Regions from separate parts of the Streptomyces sp. NPDC107581 genome, predicted to be linked through region 1. Evidence: riboswitches for the same ligand, from Rfam matches in the RefSeq annotation. Region 1 holds a riboswitch; the other holds the start of a gene.
The links. Region 1 has a riboswitch for glycine ahead of gcvT (glycine cleavage system aminomethyltransferase GcvT). Riboswitches for the same ligand answer to the same signal wherever they lie in the genome.
Positions count from the first base shown of each region.

Region 1 (7,217 bases):
CTCCTTGTACTTGACGCTCATGTCCGCGCCGGTGTCCTTCATCGTCTTGATGACCTTGTCCAGGGACACCTTGTGCGAGCCGTCGCCGCGCATCGCCATCTTCGCGGCCGTGACCGCCTTCACCGCGGCCATGCCGTTGCGCTCGATGCAGGGGATCTGGACCAGGCCGCCGACGGGGTCGCAGGTCAGGCCGAGGTTGTGTTCCATGCCGATCTCGGCCGCGTTCTCCACCTGCTCGGGGGAGCCGCCGAGCACCTCGGCGAGGGCACCGGCGGCCATGGAGCAGGCGGAGCCGACCTCGCCCTGGCAGCCGACCTCGGCGCCGGAGATGGAGGCGTTCTCCTTGAAGAGCATGCCGATGGCGCCGGCGGCCAGCAGGAACCGCACGATGCCGTCCTCGTCGGCGCCGGGCACGAAGTTGATGTAGTAGTGCAGGACCGCCGGGATGATGCCCGCCGCGCCGTTCGTGGGGGCGGTGACCACACGGCCGCCGGCCGCGTTCTCCTCGTTCACGGCCATCGCGTAGAGCGTGATCCACTCCATCGCGTGCGCCAGCGGATCACCCTCGGCGCGCAGCTGGCGGGCCGAGACGGCCGCGCGGCGGCGGACCTTCAGACCGCCGGGCAGGATGCCCTCGCGGGACATGCCGCGCGAGACGCAGGCCTGCATCACCCGCCAGATCTCCAGCAGGCCCGCCCGGATCTCCTCCTCGGTGCGCCAGGCCCGCTCGTTCTCCAGCATGAGGGAGGAGATCGACAGGCCCGTCTCCTTCGTCAGGCGCAGCAGCTCGTCGCCCGTGCGGAAGGGGTACTTCAGGACCGTGTCGTCCAGCTTGATGCGGTCGGCGCCGACCGCGTCCTCGTCGACGACGAAGCCGCCGCCGACCGAGTAGTACGTCTTGGAGAGCAGTTCCGTGCCCGCGGTGTCGTACGCCCATATCGTCATGCCGTTGGCGTGGTACGGCAGGGCCTTGCGGCGGTGCAGGACCAGGTCGTCGTCGAAGGAGAAGGGGATCTCGTGCTCGCCGAGCAGCGAGATCCGGCCCGTGCTCCTGATCCCCTCCACCCGCTCGTCGGCCGTCTCCACGTTCACCGTGCGCGGCGAGGCGCCCTCCAGGCCGAGCAGCACCGCCTTCGGGGTGCCGTGGCCGTGACCGGTCGCGCCGAGCGAGCCGTACAGCTCGCAGCGGACGGACGCGACCTTCTCCAGGAGGCCTTCGTTGCGCAGCCGGCGGGAGAACATGCGCGCCGCACGCATCGGGCCGACCGTGTGGGAGCTGGACGGGCCGATGCCGATCGAGAACAGGTCGAAGACCGAGATGGCCACGGGAACTCCTCAATACGGGGGTGGTGCTGGGGTGGGGCGGGGTGGTGCCGGGGTGGGGCACCGCGCGCGCTGTTCCTCCAGTGTGCGCGGTGCCCCGTAAAAGGTGACTTACTTGTTCAGACCCGGGTACAGCGGGTGCTTGTCGGCCAGGGCCTTCACCCGGGCCTTCAGGGCCTCCGCCTCGGCCTCACCGAAGGGCGAGGGCGCCGTGAGCGTCTCGGCGATCACGTCCGCGACCTCGGCGAAGTCCTCGGCGGTGAAGCCGCGGGTCGCGAGGGCGGGCGTGCCGATCCGCAGGCCCGAGGTGACCATCGGGGGGCGCGGGTCGTTCGGGACGGCGTTGCGGTTGACCGTGATGCCGACCTCGTGGAGACGGTCCTCGGCCTGCTGCCCGTCCAGCTCGGACTCGCGCAGGTCGACCAGGATCAGGTGCACGTCCGTGCCGCCGGACAGGACGTTCACGCCGGCCGCGCGGGCGTCGGCGGCGGTCAGCCGCTCGGCGAGGATCCGCGCGCCCTCCACCGTACGGCGCTGGCGCTCCTTGAAGTCCTCGCTCGCCGCGACCTTGAAGGAGACCGCCTTGGCCGCGATCACGTGCTCCAGGGGGCCGCCCTGGAAGCCCGGGAAGACGGACGAGTTCAGCTTCTTCGCGAAGTCCTTCTTCGCGAGGATGATGCCGCCGCGCGGGCCGCCCAGCGTCTTGTGGGTGGTGGAGGTGACGACGTGCGCGTGCTCCACCGGGTTCGGGTGCAGACCCGCCGCGACCAGGCCCGCGAAGTGCGCCATGTCGACCCACAGGTACGCCTCGACCTCGTCGGCGATCCGGCGGAACTCGGCGAAGTCCAGCTGCCGCGGGTACGCCGACCAGCCCGCGATGATCACCTTCGGGCGGTGCTCCTTGGCGAGCCGCTCGACCTCGGCCATGTCGACCAGGCCGGCGTCGTCCACGTGGTAGGCGACCACGTTGAACTGCTTGCCGGAGAAGTTCAGCCGCATCCCGTGGGTCAGGTGGCCGCCGTGCGCCAGGTCCAGGCCGAGGATGGTGTCCCCGGGCTGGGCCAGCGCGAACAGCGCGGCCTGGTTCGCGGAGGCGCCGGAGTGGGGCTGCACATTGGCGTACTCGGCGCCGAACAGCTCCTTGATCCGGTCGATGGCGATCTGCTCGGCGACGTCGACGTGCTCGCAGCCGCCGTAGTAGCGGCGGCCAGGGTAGCCCTCGGCGTACTTGTTGGTGAGGACCGAGCCCTGGGCCTCCATCACCGCGAGCGGCGCGAAGTTCTCGGAGGCGATCATCTCCAGCGTGGACTGCTGGCGGTGCAGCTCGGCGTCGACCGCGGCGGCGATCTCCGGGTCCAGCTCGTGCAGGGGCGTGTTCAGGACAGTCATACGGCTACGACTCCTCAGCCGGCGTTCTGGGCGGTGTACTCGTCGGCGGAGAGCAGCTCGGCCGGCTCCTCGGTGACGCGAACCTTGAACAGCCAGCCGCCCTCGAAGGGGGCGGAGTTCACCAGCGACGGGTCGTCGACGACGTCCTGGTTGGCCTCGACGATCTCACCGGTGACCGGGGAGTACAGGTCGGAGACCGACTTGGTCGACTCCAGCTCGCCGCAGGTCTCGCCCGCGGTCACCGTGTCGCCGACCTCGGGGAGCTGGGCGTAGACCACATCGCCGAGCGCGTTGGCCGCGAACTCGGTGATGCCGACCGTCGCGACGCCGTTCTCGTCGGCGGCCGACAGCCACTCGTGCTCCTTGCTGTAGCGCAGCTGCTGGGGGTTGCTCATGGCCTGAATTCTCCTGTACGCGCGGGAGTGCTGATGAAAGGGGATGAAGGGGAGACCGCTGGACCTGCTGGTGAGCAGGTGAAATGTGCGCAGCGTCACGTACTCGGTACGGACCGCGCCCAGTGTCTACTTCTGGCGCTTGTAGAAGGGCAGCGCCACGACCTCGTGCGGCTCGTGGCTGCCCCGGATGTCCACGCCGACGCCCTCGGTGCCCGGCGCCGCGTGCGCGGCGTCGACGTAGGCCATGGCGATCGGCTTGCCCAGGGTGGGGGAGGGGGCACCGGAGGTGACCTCGCCGATGACCTGGCCCGCCACGACGACGGGGAACCCGGCGCGCGGCACCCGGCGGCCCTCGGCGATCAGTCCGACGAGTACCCGCGGCGGGTTCTGCTCGGCCCTGGCGGCGGCCTCGGTGAGCGCCTCGCGGCCCACGAAGTCGCCCTCCTTCTCGAACTTCACCACCCGGCCGAGCCCGGCGTCGAAGGGAGTGAGCGAGGTGGTCAGCTCGTGCCCGTACAGCGGCATGCCCGCCTCCAGGCGCAGGGTGTCCCGGCAGGACAGACCGCACGGCACCAGGCCGACGCCCTCGCCGGCCCCGGTCAGCGCCTGCCACAGCTCGACGGCGTGCTCCGGCTTCACGAACAGCTCGAAGCCGTCCTCGCCGGTGTAGCCGGTGCGCGCGATCAGCGCGGGGACGCCGGCGACCGTGCCGGGCAGGCCCGCGTAGTACTTGAGACCGTCCAGGTCGGCGTCGGTGAGGGACTTCAGGATGCCGGGGGACTCGGGGCCCTGGACCGCGATCAGCGCATAGGCGTCACGGTCGTCGCGGACCTCGGCGTCGAAGCCGGCGGCGCGCTCGCTCAGCGCGTCCAGCACCACCTGGGCGTTGGAGGCGTTGGCCACGACCATGTACTCGGTCTCGCCCAGCCGGTAGACGATCAGGTCGTCCAGGATGCCGCCGTCGGCCTGGCAGATCATGGTGTAGCGGGCGCGGCCGACGCCGACGGAGGCGATGTTGCCGACCAGGGCGTGGTTCAGCAGGGCGGCCGCCTGCGGTCCGGTCACGGTGATCTCGCCCATGTGGGAGAGGTCGAAGAGACCGGCCCTGGTCCTGACGGCCAGGTGCTCGTCGCGTTCGGAGCCGTAGCGCAGGGGCATGTCCCAGCCGGCGAAGTCGGTCATCGTCGCACCGAGCGAGCGATGCAGCGCGTCCAGCGCGGTGTGGCGCAGCTCAGTGGGTTCGGTACTGCTCATCGGTCGGTCGTCTCCCAGGGCAGGCATGACGGGCGAGGAACGTTCCTCCCCATCTGTCATCGGAACCTGAGAGGTTCGCCGAGACCGCCACAGGAACGATCACGGCTTGCACCTTGGGTGGAGCCACTGACACAGCGGCCCGCTTTTCAGATGTGCCTCGCCCGCGCGGTAACGGGGCCTGAGAGATTCAAGGGAGGGACTTGCTCCTTCGGCGCCCCAGTGAAGACTGCTGGGGACTCTCCCGCGCGGATTCAAGCGGCCGGTATGCAGTTGGCGGCCACATCATTGCACGCCGGACCCTCACCCGTCAGGGCCGCATCCGTAACCGACCTGTGGCACTGCGCGCACCCCGTCACTGGACACGGCGCATTACCTTCTCTTTACATTGGATGGGCAGAGGATTACCGAGTCCACAGGGGAGGACCATCACGGTGAACAGGACCACGGCCTACGCCGCCACCACCGGCATCGCGGTGCCCGAGCAGCCCTGCGCACCGGCTCGCGAACGCGGCGCCGAGCGCCCGGCTCCCGTCGTGCGCGACCTGCGCGACCGCACCGGCCACAGCCCGCACGCCCTGCTCTTCGGCGCCCGTGACCTGGTGGTCGTCACCGGCCTGCCCGGCAGCGGCAAGTCCACGCTGATGCAGCGTGCGGTGCGCGGCCACCGCATCGACTCCCAGGACACCCGCGACCGCTGGGCGGCCCGGCTGCCCCGCCTGCTGCCGTACGCCCTCTACCGCCCGCTGGTCCGCCTCGCCCACTACGCCGGACTGCGCCGCGCCCTGCGCACCGGCGAAGGGGTCGTCGTGCACGACTGCGGCACCCAGGCCTGGGTGCGCGCCTGGCTGGCCCGCGAGGCCCGGCGCCGCGGCGGCACCCTGCACCTGCTCCTGCTCGACGTGACGCCCCGAGCGGCCAGGGAAGGCCAGCGCGAGCGCGGCCGGGGCGTGTCCCGGTACGCCTTCCGCCGCCACCGGCGTACGGCCGCCCGGCTGCTCGGCGCGGTGGAGCGGGGCGAGCCGCCCGCCGGCTGCGGCTCCGCGGTGCTGCTGGACCGGGACGCGGCGGACGTCCTGAGCCGCATCGGCTTCGCCGGCCGACCGGTGTGAGGACCGAGTGGATGGGGGCCCGGTGGGGGCCTAGTGGATGAGGGCCTGGTGGGTGTGAGGACCGGCCCGGTGCGAGGGCCCGGCCGGTGCGCGGACCGGCCCGGTGCGACGGCCGGGCGGGGGCATCGGACAGAAGTAATCGGACAGAAGCCATCGGACAGAGGCAATCGGACAGAAGCCATCGGACAGAGGCAATCGGACAGAAGCCATCGGACTGAGGTCAGCTGACTGACGTCATCGGGCCGAGCGGTGTCACAGGCACCCGCTAGCCTTTGAATCACAGCAGCGGTTCCCGGCAGGCGGCAGGTAGATGGACTTCTCGGCGGCGGACTTTCCCGCGGACTTCCCGGCACAGACGCACCCCCACCCGCACGGCGGTTGGCCCGGCAATGAACTGGAGGAGGTGCTCTCGGCCTCCCTCGGCACACCCGCCGCGGGCGGCCGGATCATCGAGGTCCTGGGCCGGAGCTTCGTCTGGATCCCGCTGCCCAGCGGCGGCGGCCCGGACAGCGGCCCGCTGGACCTGCCCACCCTGGACATCGACGGCCAGGTCCACGTCCCGGTCTTCAGCTCCGAGGAGCAGCTCCGCCAGGTGGCCGGCTCCCACATGTCGTACACCATCGCCCCGGCGGTGGAGTTCGCCCGCGGTCTGCCCCCGCAGGCGGGCATCGCCGTGAACCCCGGCGGTGTGGTCGGTGTGCCGCTGCCGCCCGAGGCGGTGGCCGAGCTGTGCCGCGCGGGCCGCACCCCGCTGGACGGCCCCGCCACGGGCGGCCGGGTCCGCCTCTTCGAGCCCGACTGGCAGGACGACCCGGTCGATTTCCTCTCCGCCGCCTCCGCGGAGTTCGCGGCGACGGGCGTGGTGGTCACCGCCCGGCGCTGCCTGGCCGTCATAGAAACGGCCGACCCGGTGATGTTCGTGGGCGTGGAGCTCTCCCAGTGGGAGGGCGACCTGCGGGCCCTTCCCCTGGAGGCGCTGGGTAAAGCCCTGGGCAAGATCCCGGTCCAGTGGCCGGTCAACCTCGTTCTGCTCGACGTGGCCCAGGACCCCGTGGCCGACTGGCTGAGGTCGAACGTGCGCCCCTTCTACGAGCACGGCCACTAGAACCCGACGCGGGGACAGCCCCCTTCAAGGGGCGCGGGCGACTGCGCGGCGAGCCACAACGCATCCGCACTCGCCGACGGACACGAGGCCCCGGGCCACTGGGCGCTTAAGCTGTGTCCGAACGCGGGGCAACAACACAGAAGGGGCGGTAAGACAGGTGAGCGCGAGCCCAAGCGGCAGCGTCGAGCACATGCTGCGCCAGGTCACCCCCGGGCGCTACGACGCCTACGAGGCACTGCTGCGCGCCCTCGCCACTCCTTCCTCCGGCCAGATCTGGATGCTCCTGTGGCACGGCCAGGCCGGCTCCCCGGACGCCCAGTACGGAAACATGGAGGTCGACGGCTCCAGCTACGCCCCCTGTGTGACCTCCGCCCAGGAGCTCTCGGCCAGTGGCTGGAACCGCTCCTACGAGGTGGTCGACGGACTCGACGTGGCCCGCACCCTCTATCCCGACCACTTCGGCCTCTGGCTCAACCCGCACGCCCCGGGCGGCGGCGTCGGCATCCCCTGGCTGGACCTGCGCCGCATCGCCACCGGCCTGGACCGCCAGCCCGCCGGCCCCCTGCGCCTGGCGGAACCCGGCATCGAGGTCGCGCAGTTCTACGCCCTGCTCGCGCAGAACGCCCACCGCACCCCGGCCCT
Region 1 is NZ_JBVKBH010000024.1:44,951-52,167, reverse strand. Features, by position in the region: gene ACZ7P3_RS39370 (L-serine ammonia-lyase) at 1-1,326, opposite strand, end outside; gene glyA (serine hydroxymethyltransferase) at 1,435-2,712, opposite strand; gene gcvH (glycine cleavage system protein GcvH) at 2,727-3,107, opposite strand; gene gcvT (glycine cleavage system aminomethyltransferase GcvT) at 3,234-4,361, opposite strand; glycine riboswitch at 4,405-4,517, opposite strand; glycine riboswitch at 4,518-4,615, opposite strand; gene ACZ7P3_RS39350 (AAA family ATPase) at 4,793-5,470, shown strand; gene ACZ7P3_RS39345 (enhanced serine sensitivity protein SseB) at 5,781-6,575, shown strand; gene ACZ7P3_RS39340 (enhanced serine sensitivity protein SseB C-terminal domain-containing protein) at 6,766-7,217, shown strand, end outside.

Region 2 (7,217 bases), on a different contig from region 1:
AGCTCACGGTGAAGCTGCACGCTGCACTGGTACAGACCGCACTGGGCGTACGGCTGCCCTGAGCGGCGGGGCGAGCGGTCGGCCGGATCGGGCACCTGTTCCCGGCCCGACTACCCAAACGTCCCGGGCACGGCCTAGGGTTGCTGTGTGAACGAGCTCGATGTCGTAGGTGTCCGGGTCGAAATGCCCTCCAACCAACCGATCGTGCTCCTGCGCGAAGTGGGAGGCGACCGTTACCTCCCCATCTGGATCGGGCCGGGGGAGGCGACGGCGATCGCCTTCGCCCAGCAGGGCATGGCCCCCGCGCGACCGCTGACCCACGACCTGTTCAAGGACGTGCTGGAGGCCGTCGGCCAGGAGCTGACCGAAGTACGCATCACGGATCTGCGTGAGGGCGTCTTCTATGCGGAGCTGGTCTTCGCCAGCGGGGTCGAGGTGAGTGCCCGTCCCTCCGACGCCATAGCGCTCGCCCTGCGGACCGGAACGCCGATCTACGGCAGCGACACGGTGCTGGACGACGCCGGCATCGCGATTCCGGACGAGCAGGAGGACGAGGTGGAGAAGTTCCGCGAGTTCCTCGACCAGATCTCGCCCGAGGACTTCGGCACCAGCAGTCAGTGAGGCGGGTCCGGCCGGGCGGTCCGAGGGGCCGTGACCGGCCGGACGGCGGTACGTCGACGCCTCCGGCGCCATGGCAATTGCCACCGGCCATTGAGAGCGTCCTACGGTCTCCCGCGAAAGCATTCGGCTAGCCTTTCCCCGCGGTGGGGCACGGGAAACCACTCCTGGGGTGATTATCACTCGGCGTGCCGAGTGTGGCGATCGTTGACGCACCCCTGGTGACTGCCTACCGTCGAGAAGGCAGGTCAAGGACGGAGGTCGGCGTGAGAACCAGCGGCGACGGTACGGTTGGGGGTGCCCCCGGACGCGGTCTCGGGGACAGTGGTCCGTACCCGCTTCACAGCAGCGCGGCCGATCACGCCCAGCAGCGACCGACGGCGGTGCCGAACGGCGGAGGGGCGGCGGCGATGACGTCCGAAGAGATCGGCTACCGCGGGCCCACGGCCTGCGCGGCCGCCGGCATCACCTACCGGCAGCTCGACTACTGGGCCCGCACCGGTCTCGTCGAGCCCAGCGTGCGGCCCGCCTACGGGTCGGGCACCCAGCGCCTCTACAGCTTCCGGGACATCGTCGTCCTGAAGATCGTGAAGCGGTTCCTGGACACCGGGGTCTCGCTGCAGAACATCCGCACGACCGTGCAGCACCTCAGGGAACGCGGTTTCCGCGACCTGGAGCGGATGACCCTCATGAGCGACGGTGCCACGGTGTACGAGTGCACCTCGCCCGACGAGGTCCACGCCCTGCTCCAGGGCGGTCAGGGCATCTTCGGGATCGCCGTCGGCGTGGTCTGGCGGGACGTGGAAAGCGCGCTCTCCCAGCTGCACGGCGAGCGCATCGACACCGGTGAGACGCTGGTCGGGCACAATCCCGCCGACGAACTGGCACGGCGCCGCAACCGGGCCGTCTGAACGCGGGGCCCGCACCCGGGGCGTCCTGAACGCGGGGCCCGCACCCGGAGCGTCCTGAACGCGGCTGCCGCCCTCATGGGGCCGTCCGGGCGTCGGAGCCCTGTTCCGGGCCGCTCCGTGCCGGTCCATTGTCAGTGGCGTGGTGCAGCATCGGAGATGTGAGAAACGCGCCCACGATCCTGCATCTCGACATGGATGCCTTCTACGCCTCGGTGGAGCAGGCATCCAAGCCGAGCCTGCGTGGGAAGGCCGTCGTCGTGGGCGGACTGGGGCCGCGCGGGGTGGTGGCCACGGCGTCCTACGAGGCACGGGTGTTCGGAGTCCATTCGGCGATGCCGATGGCCCAGGCCCGTCGGCTGGCGCCGAACGCCGCCTACCTGGTGCCGCGCTTCGCCCTGTACCGGTCGGTCAGCGAGCAGGTGATGGCGCTGCTGCAGGAGCTCTCGCCGCTGGTGGAGCCGCTGAGCCTGGACGAGGCGTTCGTGGATCTGGAGGCCACAGGAGCCGCCTGGGACGAGGAGTCGGCCCGCCTGGTCGGAGTCAGGCTGCGCGGCGACATACGGGCACTCACGGGCCTCACGGGGTCGGTGGGGCTGGCCGCCTCCAAGATGCTCGCGAAGATCGCCTCGGAGCAGGCCAAGCCCGACGGACTCGTGCTCATCGAGCCCGGGACCGAGCGGGCGCTGCTGGGACCCCTGCCGGTGCGGACCCTGCCCGGTATCGGACCGGCCACCGGGGACCACTTGCGGCGGGCCGGGATCACCACGGTCGAGGAGCTGGCCGAGGCGGGCGAGGACGAACTCGTACGGCTGCTGGGCAAGGCGCACGGGCATGCGCTGCACGCCATGGCGCTGGCGCGTGACGACCGGCCCGTGGTGGCCGAGCGGGAGACCAAGTCGGTATCGGTCGAGGACACCTATGACGTGGACATCCACGACCGGCTGAGGGTGGGGCTGGAGGTGCAGCGGCTCGCCGACCGGTGCGTGCGCCGGCTGCGCGAGGCGGGACTGTCCGGGCGGACCATCGTGCTGAAGGTGCGACGATACGACTTCTCGACGCTGACCCGCTCCGAGACGCTCAGGGGCCCCACGGACGACCCCGCGGTGATCCGGGAGGCGGCGGCGCGGCTGCTGGAGTCCGTCGACACCACGGGCGGGGTGCGGCTGCTCGGTGTGGGGGTCTCCGGGCTCGCCGACTACACCCAGGAGGACCTGTTCGCGCAGGCGGCGGGCGAGCGGTCCGCATCCGCGCAGGCGCCGGAGGAGGCCGTGCCCGAGGCCGTTGAGCAGCCGGAGCCCGCGGAGCGGCACTGGCGTGCCGGGCACGATGTGCGGCATGCCGAGTACGGGCACGGCTGGGTGCAGGGCAGTGGCCTGGGGCGGGTCACCGTGCGCTTCGAGACGCCGCAGTCCGGGCCGGGGCGGGTGCGTACGTTTCGGGTGGAGGACCCTGAGCTGGAGTTGGCGGAGCCGCTGCCGTTGGTGCCGGGTGGGGTGGACGCCGAGCTGTAGTCCCGTTCGCTGCGGGGTGCGGGTTGGCTGTGGTTTTGCGCGGTTCCTCGCGCCCCTGGGGTGGGTGGGGGTGCTGGTTGGTGTGTGGGGTGCGGGTTGGCTGTGGTTTTGCGCAGCTCCCCGCGCCCCTGGGGGCGGGGGTGCTGGTTCGTGTGTGGGGTGGGGTTCGTTGTGGTGTTTGCGCAGCTTCCCGCTGCCCCTGGAGGGGCGGTCGTGGGGGGATCTCAGGTTTCCTCGGTGCCTGCCAGTTTGCCGAAGTCGTGGTCCGGGAGGGGTGGCGGGGCCACGTCCAGGCCGTAGTGGTGGTAGAGCTGGAGTTCCTGCTCGGGAGAGAGGTGACGGCCCACGCCGAAGTCGGGGGCGTCCTTGATGAGCGCGCGGTCGTAGGGGACCTGGAGGGCGCCCTCGACCAGTTCGCTCGGCTCCAGGGGGACGAAGGCGTCCCGGGAGAACAGGCCGGTGCGTATGGCCGCCCACTCCGGCACTCCCGTCGCGTCGTCGAGGTACACCTCGTCGACGGTGCCGATCTTGGTGCCACTGCGGTCGAACGCCTTGCGGCCGATCAGGTTGCGCGGATCGATGTCGGTCTGCACGGTCCCTCTCCCTCCACTTGGTCGCAACTCATCCGTAAGCACTACAAAAGAGCACATTCAAGGAGGCGGCCACTCGAGGGCTCGGGCGTTGACCTCGCTGGTACGCTGACAGCGGCTGCTGACCCCGTGCGGGAGAGTCCTCCGACCACCTCGGAGGCGCCGAAGGAGCAAATCCTCCCCGGAATCTCTCAGGCTCACGTACCGCACGGACGAGGTCACTCTGGAAAGCAGGGCGAGTGTCGACGGCACCCGCCCTCACCGACGGTGAAAGCCGGGACCCACGGGCGCCCGGTGAAACTCTCAGGTTGAGATGACAGAGGGGGAGGCCGTCGGGGTAACCGCGCCGTGGTGCCCCTCGAAGGTCGCGTCAGACCAGGAGGCCTCCGCAATGACCGCCCATCGCATTCCGCTCTCCGAGCTCGAAGCGGGCATCCCCTTCGAACAGCGCCACATCGGGCCCGACCAGGAGGCGCGGGCCAAGATGCTCGCGCACGTCGGCTACGGCTCGCTCGACGAGCTGACCGCCGCCGCGGTCCCGGACGTGATCAAGAACGCGGACGCCCTGGACCTGCCGGGCGCCCGCACCGAGGCCGAGGTGCTCGCCGAGCTGCGCTCGCTCGCCGACCGCAACCAGGTCCTCGGCTCGATGATCGGGCTCGGCTACCACGGCACCTTCACCCCGCCGGTCATCCTGCGCAACGTCATGGAGAACCCGTCCTGGTACACGGCCTACACGCCGTACCAGCCGGAGATCTCTCAGGGCCGCCTGGAGGCCCTGCTGAACTTCCAGACGATGGTCGCCGAGCTCACCGGCCTGCCCACCTCCGGCGCCTCCCTGCTGGACGAGGGCACCGCGGCCGCCGAGGCGATGTCGCTGTCCCGGCGCATGGGCAAGAACAAGAAGGGCATCTTCCTGGTCGACGCGGACGCGCTGCCGCAGACCATCGCCGTCATCGAGACGCGTGCGGAGCCGACCGGTGTCGAGGTCGTCGTGGCCGACCTCAGCGACGGCATTCCGGCCGACATCGCCGCGCGCGAGATCAACGGCGTGCTGATCCAGTACCCGGGCGCCTCCGGCGCCGTACGCGACCTCAAGCCGGTCATCGACCAGGCGCACGAGCTGGGCGCCCTCGTCACCGTCGCCGCCGACCTGCTCGCGCTCACCCTGCTGACCTCGCCGGGCGAGCTGGGCGCGGACATCGCCGTGGGCACCACCCAGCGCTTCGGTGTGCCGATGGGCTTCGGCGGGCCGCACGCGGGCTACATGGCGGTGCACGAGAAGTTCGCGCGCAGCCTGCCCGGCCGTCTCGTCGGCGTCTCCGTCGACGCCGACGGGCACAAGGCCTACCGCCTCGCGCTGCAGACCCGTGAGCAGCACATCCGCCGCGAGAAAGCCACCAGCAACATCTGCACGGCGCAGGTGCTGCTCGCCGTGATGGCCGGCATGTACGCCGTCTACCACGGCCCCGAGGGCCTGCGGGCCATCGCCCGCCGCACCCACCGCTACGCCACGATCCTCGCCGAGGGCCTGAAGGCCGGCGGTGTCGAGATCGTCCACGGCGCCTACTTCGACACCCTCACCGCGCGCGTGCCCGGCAAGGCCGCCGAGATCGTCGCCGCGGCCTGCGCGGGCGGTGTCAACCTGCGCCTGGTCGACGCCGACCACGTCTCCCTCGCCTGCGACGAGACCACCAACCGCGCCCAGCTGGACGCCGTCTTCGCCGCCTTCGGTGTCGCGGGCGACATCGAGGCGCTGGACGTGACGGCCGCGGACACCCTGCCCGAGGGCCTGCTCCGCTCCGACGACTTCCTCGCCCACCCGGTCTTCCACGACCACCGCTCCGAGACCGCGATGCTGCGCTACCTGCGCAAGCTCGCCGACCGCGACTACGCGCTCGACCGCGGCATGATCCCGCTGGGCTCCTGCACCATGAAGCTCAACGCGACCACCGAGATGGAGCCGGTCACCTGGCCCGAGTTCGGCCAGCTGCACCCCTTCGTCCCCGCCGAGCAGGCCGAGGGCTACCTCACGCTCATCCGCGAGCTGGAGGAGCGTCTCGCCGAGGTCACCGGCTACGACAAGGTCTCGCTCCAGCCGAACGCGGGTTCGCAGGGCGAGCTGGCCGGTCTGCTGGCCGTGCGCGGCTACCACCGGGCCAACGGCGACGAGCAGCGCACGGTGTGCCTGATCCCGTCCTCCGCGCACGGCACCAACGCCGCCAGCGCCGTGATGGCCGGGATGAAGGTCGTCGTCGTGAAGACCGCCGAGGACGGCGAGATCGACGTCGAGGACCTGCGGGCCAAGATCGAGCAGCACCGCGACGAGCTGGCGGTGCTGATGATCACGTACCCGTCGACGCACGGCGTCTTCGAGGAGCACGTCGCCGACATCTGCGCCCAGGTGCACGAGGCGGGCGGCCAGGTGTACGTCGACGGCGCCAACCTCAACGCCCTGGTCGGCCTCGCCAAGCCGGGCCACTTCGGCGGTGACGTCTCGCACCTGAACCTGCACAAGACCTTCTGCATCCCGCACGGCGGCGGCGGCCCCGGCGTCGGCCCGGTCGCGGTCCGCGCGCACCTGGCGCCGTACCTGCCCAACCACCCGCTGCAGCCGGCGGCCGGTCCGGAGACGGGCGTCGGCCCGATCTCGGCGGCGCCGTGGGGCAGCGCGGGCATCCTGCCCATCTCGTGGGCGTACGTCCGTCTGATGGGCGGCGAGGGCCTCAAGCGCGCCACCCAGGTGGCCGTGCTCTCCGCGAACTACATCGCCAAGCGCCTGGAGCCGCACTACCCGGTGCTCTACACCGGCCCCGGCAACCTGGTCGCGCACGAGTGCATCATCGACCTGCGCCCGCTGACCAAGGCGACCGGCGTGAGCGTGGACGATGTCGCCAAGCGGCTCATCGACTACGGCTTCCACGCGCCGACCATGTCCTTCCCGGTGGCCGGCACGCTGATGATCGAGCCGACCGAGTCCGAGGACCTGGCCGAGCTGGACCGTTTCTGCGACGCGATGATCGCCGTTCGCGCCGAGATCGAGAAGGTCGGCTCCGGCGAGTGGCCCGCCGAGGACAACCCGCTGGCCGGCGCGCCGCACACCGCCGCCGCGCTCGGCGGTGAGTGGAAGCACGCCTACACCCGCGAGGAGGCCGTCTTCCCGGCCGGGGTCTCGGCCGCCGACAAGTACTGGCCGCCGGTGCGCCGCATCGACCAGGCCTTCGGCGACCGCAACCTGGTCTGCTCCTGCCCGCCGCTGGACGCGTACGAGGACTGAGTGAGTGCGTGAGGGCCCCCGTCCGGGCACGGGCGGGGGCCCTCACGCATGCTCTACGCCGTTGCCAGCGCGACTTCGGTCGACTTGATCAGCGCGATCACGTCCGAGCCCACGAAGAGGCCGAGGGCCTCGGCGGCGTCCTTGGTGATCACCGCCGTGAGTTCGCCGCCGGCCACGGAGATCTTCACGGAGGCCATGGCTCCGCCGAGGACGAGATGGACGATCGCGCCGGGCAGCCGGTTGCGGATGGACACGCCGTCGACCCCGCTCGTGGCGAGGGAGATCTCCGTCGACTTCACCAGCGCGCGGA
Region 2 is NZ_JBVKBH010000004.1:683,654-690,870, reverse strand. Features, by position in the region: gene ftsR (transcriptional regulator FtsR) at 1-62, shown strand, start outside; gene ACZ7P3_RS13340 (bifunctional nuclease family protein) at 148-621, shown strand; gene ACZ7P3_RS13335 (MerR family transcriptional regulator) at 885-1,529, shown strand; gene ACZ7P3_RS13330 (DNA polymerase IV) at 1,688-3,040, shown strand; gene ACZ7P3_RS13325 (PRC-barrel domain-containing protein) at 3,265-3,633, opposite strand; glycine riboswitch at 3,753-3,847, shown strand; gene gcvP (aminomethyl-transferring glycine dehydrogenase) at 4,022-6,907, shown strand; gene ACZ7P3_RS13315 (TOBE domain-containing protein) at 6,961-7,217, opposite strand, start outside.
Region 2: linked by a shared signal. The riboswitch ahead of gcvP (aminomethyl-transferring glycine dehydrogenase) and the one ahead of gcvT (glycine cleavage system aminomethyltransferase GcvT) in region 1 are both predicted to bind glycine.